4 regions of the Paenibacillus sp. FSL H8-0259 genome follow, and region 1 is predicted to be linked to each of the others. Evidence: riboswitches for the same ligand, from Rfam matches in the RefSeq annotation. Region 1 holds a riboswitch; each other region holds the start of a gene.
What was found. A riboswitch is a leader RNA that binds a small molecule or an ion and turns the genes downstream of it on or off. The one in region 1 is predicted to bind cyclic di-AMP.
Positions count from the first base shown of each region.

Region 2: another riboswitch for cyclic di-AMP. It lies ahead of NSU01_RS25375 (alpha/beta hydrolase); the one in region 1 lies ahead of NSU01_RS09090 (hypothetical protein).
Region 3: another riboswitch for cyclic di-AMP. It lies ahead of NSU01_RS02995 (hypothetical protein); the one in region 1 lies ahead of NSU01_RS09090 (hypothetical protein).
Region 4: another riboswitch for cyclic di-AMP. It lies ahead of NSU01_RS18745 (APC family permease); the one in region 1 lies ahead of NSU01_RS09090 (hypothetical protein).

Region 1 is NZ_CP150147.1:2,136,088-2,139,293, forward strand. Features, by position in the region: gene NSU01_RS09085 (glycoside hydrolase family 88 protein) at 1-885, shown strand, start outside; cyclic di-AMP (ydaO/yuaA leader) riboswitch at 1,158-1,344, shown strand; gene NSU01_RS09090 (hypothetical protein) at 1,499-2,044, shown strand; gene NSU01_RS09095 (SPFH domain-containing protein) at 2,067-3,206, shown strand, end outside.
Region 2 is NZ_CP150147.1:5,887,800-5,891,005, reverse strand. Features, by position in the region: gene NSU01_RS25395 (Na+/H+ antiporter subunit D) at 1-348, shown strand, start outside; gene NSU01_RS25390 (Na+/H+ antiporter subunit E) at 354-836, shown strand; gene NSU01_RS25385 (Na(+)/H(+) antiporter subunit F1) at 836-1,129, shown strand; gene mnhG (monovalent cation/H(+) antiporter subunit G) at 1,119-1,478, shown strand; cyclic di-AMP (ydaO/yuaA leader) riboswitch at 1,477-1,611, shown strand; gene NSU01_RS25375 (alpha/beta hydrolase) at 1,619-1,978, shown strand; gene NSU01_RS25370 (MerR family transcriptional regulator) at 2,346-2,747, shown strand; gene NSU01_RS25365 (histidine kinase) at 2,909-3,206, opposite strand, start outside.
Region 3 is NZ_CP150147.1:695,672-698,877, reverse strand. Features, by position in the region: gene NSU01_RS03005 (oxidoreductase) at 1-435, opposite strand, end outside; gene NSU01_RS03000 (MerR family transcriptional regulator) at 432-833, opposite strand; cyclic di-AMP (ydaO/yuaA leader) riboswitch at 1,437-1,606, shown strand; gene NSU01_RS02995 (hypothetical protein) at 1,780-2,226, shown strand; gene NSU01_RS02990 (hypothetical protein) at 2,576-2,764, opposite strand; gene NSU01_RS02985 (hypothetical protein) at 2,867-3,163, opposite strand.
Region 4 is NZ_CP150147.1:4,441,193-4,444,398, forward strand. Features, by position in the region: gene NSU01_RS18745 (APC family permease) at 1-1,592, opposite strand, end outside; cyclic di-AMP (ydaO/yuaA leader) riboswitch at 1,721-1,880, opposite strand; gene NSU01_RS18750 (disulfide oxidoreductase) at 2,107-2,541, opposite strand; gene NSU01_RS18755 (DsbA family protein) at 2,538-3,206, opposite strand, start outside.

The sequences.
Region 1 (3,206 bases):
ATTAATCAGCAGCTGGCGCTAATCGACTCCCTGGATGATTGCGGCTCATTCGGTGCGGCGATGCTGGCAGCGCACAGCGTGCAGCCGCTGCCTGGAGCAGCCGGGGCGGCAGAATACATTGCCCGTTACATTCAAGGGACACAGTCCCGTGACGAGGCGGGTGCGCTCTACCGCACCCGGGGCACGACCGATTTCATGCAGGGAACAATGTGGTGTGATGATTTGTATATGAGCACCCCTTTTCTGGTCCGGTACTATCAGCTGACCGGCAATGCTGCCTATCTGGATGACGCCGTGGCCCAGTTTCTGCATTACCGCGCGCGGCTGTTCCAGCCGGAGCTTGGCATTATGCACCATGTCTATGACTATAAATTCGGCAAGCCGAACGGTGTGCCTTGGGGCAGAGGCAACGGCTGGGTGCTGTTCTCACTGACCGAGCTGCTGGAGATTCTGCCGGAGCAGCACCCGCAGCAGCCGGAGCTGCTGGATTATTTCCGGGAGCTGTGTGAAGGGTATCTGCGGCTACAGGATGCTGCAGGGCTATGGCATCAAGTTCTGACGGATGCTGAATCCTATGCGGAGGCATCCTGCTCTTCAATGTTCGTGTATGCCTTCGCTAGAGGGGTGCGCAGAGGCTGGCTGCTCAAGCCGCACCCCTACGCCGCTGCGGCAATACGCGGCTGGCACGCCCTTGCCGAATACTGCATCGACAAGCAGGGGAATGTCTACGGCGTCTGCCGGGGATCAGGCTACTCCTTCAATAAGCTCTATTACAAGGAGCAGCTCACCTGGCAGCTCAACGATACTCACGGAATTGGCATAGTACTGCTGGCCGGTATTGAAGCGCTGGAGCTTACGCGGGAGCTGGAAGCACAGAAACGATAAAGAAATTATACTGTATTGATAATATTTGCCGGCCGGGGCTGTCTAGTAAGCAGATTCACTGCTTACTAGACAGCCTCTTTGCTATGTAACAGCACTGCTCCAGAGAAACGGAGCAAAAAGGAGTAAATCATCGGCCGCTTAAGAACGAAAGCAAAGAATACGCCTTCATTCATGCAGGGACGGCATTTTTGGCTTCTTTTGTCAACCGCAGCGTTTTACATTAAATGGCTGCAGGCGTAAGATTCAAATCAACAACCGAATGAAATTTAACTGTTCTCAAATGGCTGAATTCCAGTAATGGGAACGGGGGAACCAACGGTGATTACGGCTTTTGCTCAGATAGCGGCCGCTCACCTGGGGTGAATCCTTGCTGCATGCTGTAACGGTGCTCCGGCAAGGTAGGGCAATCTCGCTGCCCGAATCCGTCAGCTAACCCCGTAAGCCTCGAAGAGAGAGGATGAGCGCCATGATCGATTAACCGACCACGGAGAGCCCTGTTGCTGCTGTGGTCTTTTTGCTGTGCAGCAGCAGGGAAGACGGTCTGAATCAAAAATAACAATTCATATAACAACGGGAAAGTGTATTTATAATGTGATCTGAACTGCCTAAGGAGGTGATCGTTATCTTAACTATATTTATCGTGTGCTTCTGGGTCGGACTGCTCCTGCTCCTCAGCGGCGGACTTCACGGACATGGCCTGACGGGTCATCTGCATGCGGGGGGCGGTGACGCCGGGGGGCCGGGCTTTGTGCCTATACTCCCGCTGATGGTGTTTGTCACAGTCTGGGGCGGCTCCGGTTATGTGCTTATCCGCTTCAGCGGAATGGGCGTGCTTGCAGTAGTGCTGATCTGCACCATGATTGCCTTGCTGACAGGTTGTCTGATGTATGCAGTGCTGGCCCGGGTGATGACCCGGTATGACAGCAGCATGAATGAATTGGATTATGAGCAGGCAGGGCAGCTTGGATACATCAGTGTACCTGCAGCGGATGGGGCAGCCGGGGAAATGAAATATGTGCTGCACGGAACGATGCGCTCCATTGGAGTGCGGGCAGCAAGCGGCCAGCAGCTTGTGAGGGGCGACAGGGTGATTATTTTGAAGGTGGATAAGGGAATGGCGGAAGTAACCCTCTTCGAGAGGGAATTCGGAGAATTATAAATGACGGGGAGTGTCGGACCAAATGGTTATTCTTTATTTAATCTCGGGCATTGTTGTTGTTATTCTGCTGGCTTTGTTCAGTATAGTGACCGCTTATAAAAAAGTCCCGCCCAATCAGGCGATGATTGTATACGGTCTCGGCGGTAAAAGAGTGGTGCAGGGCGGCGGTACGTTCGTCATCCCCGGCTTCCAGAACAATAAGACCATCTCGATGATGCTGATGAGCTTCGATGTCATTCCGGCGCAGGCGATGTTCTCCCGGCAGGGCATCAAGCTCAACCTGGAGGCGGTCGCCCAGATAAAAATCAAAAGCGATCCCACCGCTATTCTGACGGCCAGTGAGCAGTTCATCGACCGGCCGGAAGAAGACCGCGAGACGATTATCCTGCATTCGGTGGAGGGCCACCTGCGCGGCTTGATCGGGCAATTGACGGTGGAATCCATCCTCAAGACGCCTGATGAAATCAACAGCAAGATGAGGGAGACCTGCTCGGAGGACCTCGACAAGATGGGGCTTGAGGTCGTCAGCTTCACCATCAAGAAAATTACGGATGACAAAGGGTATATCGACAATATGGGGGTTCCGGAAATTGAGCGCATCCGCCGCGATGCCAGCATTGCCAAGGCGGAAGCGGAACGCGACATTCAGATCAAGCAGGCCGAGGCGGAGAAGGAATCCTCCATTGCCAAAGCCAATGCGCATCAGGCCACCATTGAAGCGGGAACCGCCGCCCGCGCGAAGGAATCCCTGTTTGAGAAGGAACTGAACATCAAGCAGGCGGATTTCAAGCTGGAGACAGAAGTGAAGAAGGCACAGGCGGATCTTGCGTATGAATTGCAGCAGAACAAAATTAAGCAATCGCTCGTTACCGAACAGGTCAAAATCACGCAGATGGAAGCGGAGGCCAACCGCACAGTCCGGGAAATTGAAGTCGAGCTGAGACAGCGGGAGCTGGAGGCAACGGTGATCAAGCCTGCCCAGGCGGAGAACCAGGCTACGGTCATGAGAGCGGAAGCCGCCAAGCAGCGGCAGATTCTTGAGGCGGAAGCCGAGGCAGCGACAACGACCAAGCGCGGACTGGCCACGGCGGAAGCTGAGCTGGCGAAAGGGAGAGCGAATGCGGAGATTGTCCAGCTGGCCGGAGCGGCGGAAGCGGGAGCC
Region 2 (3,206 bases), 3.8 Mb from region 1:
CTTGCCCTGACAGGTATTCCGCCGCTGAGCGGGTTTGCCGGCAAGATTCTGATCATCCGCGGAGCTCTGGCTGAGGGAATGCTGACGTTGTCCTTAATTGGACTAGGATCGAGCTTACTGGTGCTGTATTCCCTGATGAAGGTGTTCAGGCTGGCGTTCTGGGGAAATGAACCGGTGAATGAATTGCCTAGAGTGAACTTGAAGGCTGCATCGGCTATTGCCGCCGGACTCCTGCTGCTTGTGATTGCTATGGGGGTCGGTGCCGAGTCCGTCTATGCTTATGTATCGCAGGCAGGCGAGGTTTTGGCGTCACCTGCGCGGTACATTGAAGCCATAATGAAGGAGTAGAGAAGATGGCCCTACAATTCCTCTTAAATCTGTTGATTGCCTTTCTGTGGATGGCGATAAATAACGATGGCTCTGGCTCAAGCTTCATAGCCGGCTACGTCATCGGTATTATATTATTGCTGATTTTGACGAAATCCCTGGCCCGGACCCGGCCATTCTATCTCATACGTATATGGGCTATACTGAAGCTTCTGCTGATCTTTGCCCGTGAACTTACGGTCTCGAATTTCGTGGTCATCGGCCATATCATCCGTCCAAAGCTGGCTATACGTCCCGGTATCTTTGCTTATGAGACTGCCTTGACCTCGGCTTGGGAGGTTACGCTGTTATCGTGCCTGATCTGTCTGACGCCGGGAACCCTGACTCTTGATGTTTCGAAGGATGGCAGGACGCTGTACATTCATGCACTTGATATTAAAGATGCAGAGCTGCTTGTCGCGCAGATTAGAGGCACTTTCGAACAAGCGATTATGGAGGTGACCCGGTAATGATCCAAGTTATGCTAACCGTGGCAATGATCATTCTGGCGCTGGCGATGCTGGCATGCCTGTTCCGTCTCCTGAAAGGGCCAACCCGATCAGACAGGGTTGCCGCGCTCGATACGATAGGCATTCATGTACTCGCAATGATCACTGTTTTCTGTATGCTGCTGGATACCCAGGACTTTCTTGAAGTTATTCTGGTTATCGGTATTCTGACGTTTATTGGAACAACGGCACTGGCCAGATATATTGAACGGGGAGCCGTTATAGAGGATGGAGGGAACCCGAATGACAGGTGAACTGATTAGCTCCATTCTTGTGGTGATGGGTGCAGTCTTCTGCGGCTTAAGTGCCTTCGGCTTGGTCCGGCTGCCTGATGTGTACCTGCGTTCACATGCGGCCACCAAAAGTGCAACCTTCGGGGTGCTGTGTCTGCTGACAGGAGGCTTCCTGTACTTTTGGTTTAAAGACGGAACGGTTAATGTCAAGCTGCTGCTGGCGATTGTTTTTGTATTCATCACTTCACCGGTGGCAGGCCATTTAAATGGCCGGGCAGCCTACCGTTCAGGAGTCCCCTTGTGGAAGGGGAGCGTACAGGATGATCTGAAGGTCCTGAGGGAAGAAAGTCAGGAAACGTCTGCAAAATAATACTTAATCGCTGAATTCCTTATAGGAAGCGGGGGAACCAGGTTATATGGGGTGAATCTCGGGATAGACGAGTAGGGCTACTTTCAGGGCCCGAATCCGGCAGCTAACCCCGCAAGCGTTCATGAGAGGATGCACTGTTTATGCCGCATATTGAAGTGAATGGAACGTCGCTCTATTACGAGATGTCGGGCAGCGGTCTGCCCATTGTTTTTATTCATGATTATTCGACCTCCCATCATCTGTTTGAGCCGCAAGCGGATTATTTCAGCAAGCGTGCGAAAGTGATCGTATTTGATCTAAGAGGGAACGGGCAATCGGGGAAAATGGATGTGGAGATTAGCCGGATCGTAGACACACAATGTGAAGATTTGAAGCTGTTATTGGACGCTTTATCTGTAGAGAAGGCTGTGATCGTAGCTTGTTCCAGTGGTGCTGTGCTCGCCCAGCTCGACAGACCGCACGAAGGAAATTGCAGCAGAGTATGGTGCGGTCATTTATGACTTTGAATGGATCGGTTGTTCAAGGAACTGAACAGTGAGGGAAGGGTAACCTCAAGCCTCCGGCGAAACCGGCGGGTCCGGCGGGACTGCAATATCCAGTGGATCGGCCCGGTGCATAAGTATTTGGCGGCGGAGGGCCCACGCTGGAGAGCAATATATGTACCACGCACTTCATGAAGAAGCACTCAAATATTACGGCAAGTTTCTGGAGGCCGGTCAAGGCAGGATCGAGGACAATATCCGGATGGATCTACGGCCAACTGCCCTCGCAGGCAGTTGGCCAGCAAATAGGTGATTTTATACATTTATTTCGTGGAACGTGAATACCATTAAAATATATAAGTCCACTAGAAAGAGGAGAGATGTTATGGTTCGCCATTACACGCAGCTGGAATTGATCACGATATCGAAATTACCTCCGACCACAGTGAAGAGATGGCTAGAGTATTTCTCTTATTTTGTAGCCGCGACCCGTCAGGGAGACCAGGTGCTTTACCCTTATGAAACTTTGAAACTACTGAAGCGGATCAGTGAACTGCGTGCAGAGCGTTACCATCTCAGTACCATTGTTCGTCTGCTGATTGAAGACGGCTTTCCGATGTATGGCAAAGAGGACAAGAAGGAGTTGCAACCTCCTCCGCCAATGGAGAAAATCAGCGCCGAGCCGAAGAAGCCGGACAGACAGCAGCTGCTTGTTGCTTCCCTGGCGGCGCTTGCCGATGAGCTTAACCGGATTGCGGATCATCTTAACCACTTGAAGGTGCAATAAATACATTCCGGCCCGAATTCAATGAGCGGCAGCTTCATGGTTTGAGCTTGTCCATTTTGCTTAGACTCAGCCACTGCCCCCGCGTAACCGAGGTATCGGGAGTAATGCCCAGATGCGCGGACATTAGACGTGATTTATGAGGTGGTGAAATCCATTTGGAACTAAGATACCGGATGATTATCAAGAGGAATCATGAACGATACTGTCGTGCCCCTGCCCGGTTCACTCTGGATAAGAAGACCCTGGCCATACCGCTGAACCAAGCGGCGGTTGGTATTCCTTAAGCCGATTCCCCCGGTGTTATGCCGGGTAAGGCTTAGGAGGTTCTCAATCTCGGCAGCCGGAATCCCTTTGCCATTATCTATAATCTGTACACAGGCGCCAGCTTCCGCCTGATATATGCGCACCACCAGTTCGCCGCCCTTCGCCAGGCTCAGCAATCCATGTCTTACTGCATTC
Region 3 (3,206 bases), 1.4 Mb from region 1:
GGTCGCGAACTGCGCTTCGTACCCGCGGCTGTCGCGGGCCAGCGGCGAGGCCATGATGCCTGCGCTGTGAATCAGCATATGCAGCGGCCGGCCGGAGTCCAGGAACCGCTGCGCGAAGGCATCCACAGATGCCGGGTCCAGCAAATCCAGCGCCTCCAGCTCGACACCGGGAATCCCGGCAAGGGCAAGCCGGGCCTTCTCCGGTGTCCGAACGGGAACTATCACAGTGGCCCCCGCGGCAGCCAGGACACGTGTGGTCTCCAGGCCCAGGCCGGAGTAGCCGCCGGTCACGACCGCTATTTTACCGCTCAGATTATGGCCTTGGATTACTTGCTCTGCCGTAGTGTCCGGCCCAAACCCCGAAGGAATCGGGTGCTGCTTAACTTTCGCGTGATTCAACTCTTTGTTCGTGTCCTGATTCAACCCAGTATTCATTCCTCGTTCCTCCTCTGTTCCATTTCCGCGATGAACCTGCCGTCCTTAAGCTCCCGGAAGTTCTTCAGCTTGTATTTCATAAGCTCCAGTGCCGCCGTAAGTTCCGTGAGCTGCTCTTCAATCAACGTTTTATGCCTGTCCAGCACACTGTAGCATTCCTCGTAGTCCTCTTCCGCTGAAGCCCTGATATATTCTTGAATGGTGCGCAGTGGCATATGGGTTCTTTTGAGAATAGCGACGAAATGCACCCGGTCCAGCTCACGCCTGCTGTATGCCCGCTGGCCGTTCTCCTTGCGGCTTGCCGGGGGCAGGAGCTTGATTTTCTCATAATAGCGGATGGTATCCTGGCTGAGTCCTGTCCGCTCTGCTACCTCGGTGATCGTAAAAACAGGCTCCATTGGCTGCTGGCCTCCTTCCTAATCTAGCTTCTTAATCCAGCTTCTTAGTTTGGCTTTCAGTCTTGGTAATTTACTGACCGTCTGCCCTTACAGATTCAAATAATAATCCCTGGAGTAGGGTCCAAGTCAAGCATTCGGGAAGCGGGAATTAGGCCCTCCCGGATGTATGGTTTGTGCGGCTAGAAAGGTACACTTTTCGTAGAATCAGGCTCTAACTCAGGTACAAATTGTAAACCGCCATAATTACTCTAATAACACATTCACGAATCTATTTGCCAGACGGGTAACGCTTACTTCATCTTCAATCTCTCATTATCTCCCGATTACTCACTAATACGCCATTTCACAAAAAATCAATATCGACGGCGTTTCCGGTCTAACGCATTAATATTTCCGGAGTTCCCTCACCGCTGCCTCCCAAAAATAAAAAACGGCGATTGAGCGAGATAAACGGATGATAATCGGCCACATATATGGTTTTAGTCTCCAATATTCCTCGCGAAGCAGCAATTTATTGCAAATCCGGCGCAGAAGCACTCTTTTCCATTTTTACAAAGACAATCCTGAAAGGGTATGATTCGTGTTGAAAGTTACCAGCGATAATGTGAATGCACGCTGAATTTCCGCCAAGCGGAAAACGGGGGAACCATCAGGCCGCAGGCCTACTTGGGGTGAATCCGAAGGAGACTTCAATTACGCAGTCTCAAAAGGTAGGGCGACTCTCACCGTCCGAATCCGACAGCTAACCCCGTAAGCGTAAAGAGAGAGATCTTGATCCGCCACGATTTTGCCCCAGGCTTCTTACGCCTGTAACAAAACCGCAGCAGAGGTCCTCCTCTGTCTGCGGTTTTTTGCGCACTTATTCCGGCGGATCAGCATTTCGGCAAACCTATCAACTACATATCCAAACTATAAATCGCCCACATTCAGGAAGGAACGTGTCCACATGCCAGACCCATTATCGTCCAATGCAGTTCCCGCTGCCGGATTCACCAGCTATATTGAGCAATATAGCGGAACCATCTATGCGCTAAGCTGTCTCCTGCTGGAGAAGGGCGCCCGCGCCGATCAAGCCGCAATTGCTACATTCGCGGCACTCTATGAGCCTTGGCTCAAGGGCAGCATCCAAGCAGATGCTTACTCCCTTGCCGCCTACAGGGAATGCATCCGGCAATGCTCGCTGGTTGCTCAAGACCGCGGCCGCTGCTCTTCTGCCCTGCTCACCTGGGAGGATCAGATCGCCAGCGCCTTATGGTACGGCATCCAGCTGCCGCTGCCCGAGATCTGCCTCATCCTGCAGCGAAGCGTTCCTGAGCTGAAAGCGCAGCTCAGAGGGATTCGCGAACAGATGGCTGCTGCGCGGCCAGCTGTCCCGCGTCCGTCGGCGGGATAATAGGGAAGATGGCTAGGCCTGCAACAATAGACTCAATCATGCCACTGCGATCCATGCGGACTGTAGATCCGTTATTTCGCCCAATCAGTCGAATCAGCGATCCATGCGGACTCAGAGGACCTTAACTAACCAGTTTCGCCTCATTTTGAGCTCCTTCGAACAATATAAGCGCGCCTGAGTCCGCAACGGGCAAAAAAGCAGGCTTTTTCACAAAATAAGGTCCTCTCAGTCCGCGTAGCAAGCGCTGCATAGAGTAAATCCGCTGACGTCGTACATATTAATAAAAGCCGCAGCATCCGCCACGGCTCTCCATTTGCTAATGCTATGCTATCTGTTCCAGTGCCAGAAATCAGCGCTTGCCCTTGCCGCCCTTGGCGAACCGCCAAAAAGCCATGCAGCATCCGAGCAGCCCGACGCCCAGCAAGATGGTCTGCAGTGCTCCCAGCCAGGTTGATTTGTCCGACGGGATCAGGCTGCTGATAATGATCAGCAGGATGGAGACCACGACCAGCACGGGGGTTTGTCTACTTTTTTTCACAAAAAATCACCACTCCTAATTACTAATATTACTAAGGTACACTATCTGCGGGGGTTTAACCAGTTTAGGGTGGTTTGTGATCACTCTATAGAACAGCATTATTTATAAGCCCGTTTCATCACTACAGGTCATCCACCTTCCATATCCCATCATTTTAATCATTGAATAGACAGCGGTATCATCACTCCCGTTATCCCAGGACCTGTCCACTACCACTTCGTATTCATCAGCGTTTATTTTATTCATTTCATTAATTTCGTAATCTGTTATATTTGCCGTCTCCTTGCTGATTTCAGCATACAGAGCCTTCCTTTCATCTATCGTCTTACTTTCTGAGGTATCTCCGGAACACCACATGTGCACTTTCGCGATGAAATCATCCAGATAGCTCACTACCACACTGTTCAACTCCGGATCATCACTTAGCTAAAATACGAAGATT
Region 4 (3,206 bases), 2.3 Mb from region 1:
AGTACAATCAGGCGCACTCCAGGGTTCCACTCTTCCCACTTCTGTTCCATTTTGTGAATCTCTTCTTCATCGAATCCGACATATACAGCCACTACATTCTCAGTCAATGACTTCGCATAGCTGATCGAATGCAGTACTGCACGGGTGACACCGGCAACAGGTACAACCACTGTGCTTCCTTTAATGCAAGGTTTATCCGTAGCCGGACAAATACGCAGCTGATCGGCAATATTCATATAATGGCGGTGAATCCGGTGGAACACGATGATTACAAGCGGCAGGAAGATGAAGGCCATCCATACACTCGAGAATTTAGTAATAATGAAGATGAGCGTAATGGTTAAGGTTGTGAGCATGCCTACTGTATTCACAGCGAATTTGCTCTGCCAGCCCTTAGGCTTGGTTCTGTACCACTGGACCATCATGCCAAGCTGTGAAAGGGTAAACGGAATGAATACCCCAACGGCGTATAATGGAATCAACCCTTCGGTATTTCCGTGAAAAGCAGCTACAAGCACAGCCGACATTACGCCGAGGAAAATAATGCCGTTGGAGAATCCCAGCCGGTCTCCGCGCACCATGAAGGCGTGGGGTAAATATTTGTCTTTGGCGAACATGAACGCCAGCAGCGGGAAGGCCGAATACGCTGTATTCGCCGCCAGGAACAAGATTACTGCGGTGATGCCTTGGATGAAGAAGTACAAACCGCCGCGGCCAAAGGTAGACTCGGTAATCTGTGACACAACCGTTGCTTTCTCGTCCGGCATGATACCGTACCAATAAGCCAAAAGCGTAATCCCCGTGAACATAGCCCCGAGAATCAGACCCATCAGCATCAGCGTTTTAGCCGCATTTTTCTCAGCCGGTGCTTTGAAGTTAGGGATCGCATTGGAGACCGCTTCTACCCCGGTCAGTGCCGAACAGCCGGAGCTGAAGGCCTTAAGCAGAAGGAACATACTGACGTTCGATACCGCCGAGCCGATCTCAGGAACCTGGGCATGAGCACCGCCGGTTGCATACTTGAAGACTCCCGCGATAATCAGTACAAAGATGGAGACGACGAACAGATATACCGGAATGGCTATGAATGAAGCAGATTCAGTAACACCCCGCAGATTGACAATCGTTAAGAGCAGAATGACAGTAACCGCTATGAGTACACTATGATTATGAAGACCCGGGAACGCTGATGTGATCGCATCCGTTCCCGCCGAGGCGCTTACCGCCACCGTAAGAATATAATCCACCAGCAAAGAGCCGCCGGCAAGCAAGCCGGTATGAACCCCGAGATTGGTTTTGGCAACAATATAGGCGCCCCCGCCTTGCGGATAAGCAAAAATGGTCTGCCGATAAGACAGGATTAAGATGGCCAGCAGGCCCAATACGGCTAATGCAATTGGCAATGAGTACCAGATAGCTGTGAAACCTGCGGCCACAAGTACGATTAAGATTTGTTCTGTTCCGTAGGCTACAGACGAGAGCGCATCAGAAGACAGGACAGCCAGTGCTTTCACCTTGGATAACTTTTCATGATCGAGTTCGTTCGACTTCATCGGACGCCCGATCAATAGTCGTTTTACCTTGCTTACCATTGTAGTAACAGTTCCTCTCTTTGTTAAGTTGAAACGGCAGTACCGCGCGCTGTTTTCATAAGTGGATTTCATAAATGCAGGCACAAAAATAAGCATACGGAAATGATCCGCATGCCTTGAGTGCATGGTCATTATCCCACTATTGCTTACGAGGTTAGCTGGCGGATTCGGGCTGTGGTAGCCCTACGGTTTTCGAGTCTGCTGACCCGCTTCCGATTCACCCCGTTGGCACTCGGCCAAGTTTGGTTCCCCCGTTTTTCCTTCCGGAAAATTCAGCGCATATTCAACTTCTCACAAGGACTAATATTAATCTACAATGCCTCTTCCGTAAAGCGTTGAAACAAATGAAAAAAGAATGAAAAACAACCAAAACAACCAAATCCATGATCCGGTATGTCTTGATCTTTCATTCTCTTTCATTATCCCTTTATCGCGTGATTTTACAGCGTTTCTGCATAATAATTTACACTTAATTTAAGGGAAATAGTTACTCTTCATTCTGCCTGACGGCTTCTTACTCAGCTGCATCCTCTTTACGCCCTGTCCATAGCAGAATTGTGATTAATGCGAACGCAATGAGTGCCAGCAGCGGGATGGTGATGAATCCGAAATAATTCAGATAATCCGTGTTGCACGGCACACCGATTGTACATGGAAGCACCTTGCTGAGTGCCGGAATTTTCTGCTCTGCGTAATGATAGATCGAAATGCTTCCGCCAATCAAACTTAAGGGAAGGACATAAGGGATAATGCGCTTATCCCCCCGGTAAGTGGCGATTCCGAGCAAAATCAGCTGCGGGTACATAAATATCCGCTGAAACCAGCATAGCTTGCAGGGCTCATATTTCAGCACTTCACTGAGATACAGACTGCCTGCTACAGCAACAACCGAGACGAACCAGGCCAAGTAGAGACAATTCCGGCGGCAGAATGCAGAGAATTTATTCATTGTGCAGCCACAGCTTCCGCAGCTACCTGGATTTGAGCATCAATCTCCTCCATATTAAAAGGTTCATTCACCTTGACTCCATTGACAAACAGTGATGGCGTATTGGTTACACCGGTGTCTGTGCCAAGCTGGATATCTCTCTCCAGTTCGCTTTCGTAGGTCTTGTCTTCAATATCCTTACGCAGCAGGTCGAAGTCAATGGGCAGTTCTAATTGCTGTGCCAGACTTACCAGGAAGTCCGGTGTTGCCCACTCTACCTTTTCTTCACCCTGGTTAGCATAGATGGCATCGAAGAATTTCCAGAAAGCCTCTTGATTCTGATGGTATACGGAGAGTGCCGCAAGTGAGGCTGTTCTCGAATCCGTACCAATAAAGGCCAGGTTGACGAAGTAAAAGGCTGCTTTATCCTGATTGACATACTCCTGAACGATTTGCGGTTTAATCACCCCGGTGAACTGGGCGCAAGCCGGACATTTGTAATCGCCGAATTCAACGATTTTGACTGGAGCATCTTCTTTCCCCAGCCGTGCCATTTCACTGTAATTGAAGTCAACGGGAGCCGCAGCAGATCCTGTGGTTGAGCCGTCCTTCGAGGCCAGCATGAATAATCCTACAAAAATAATTACGACTAATGCCACTGTACTCACGATCAGAATTCTCGTTTT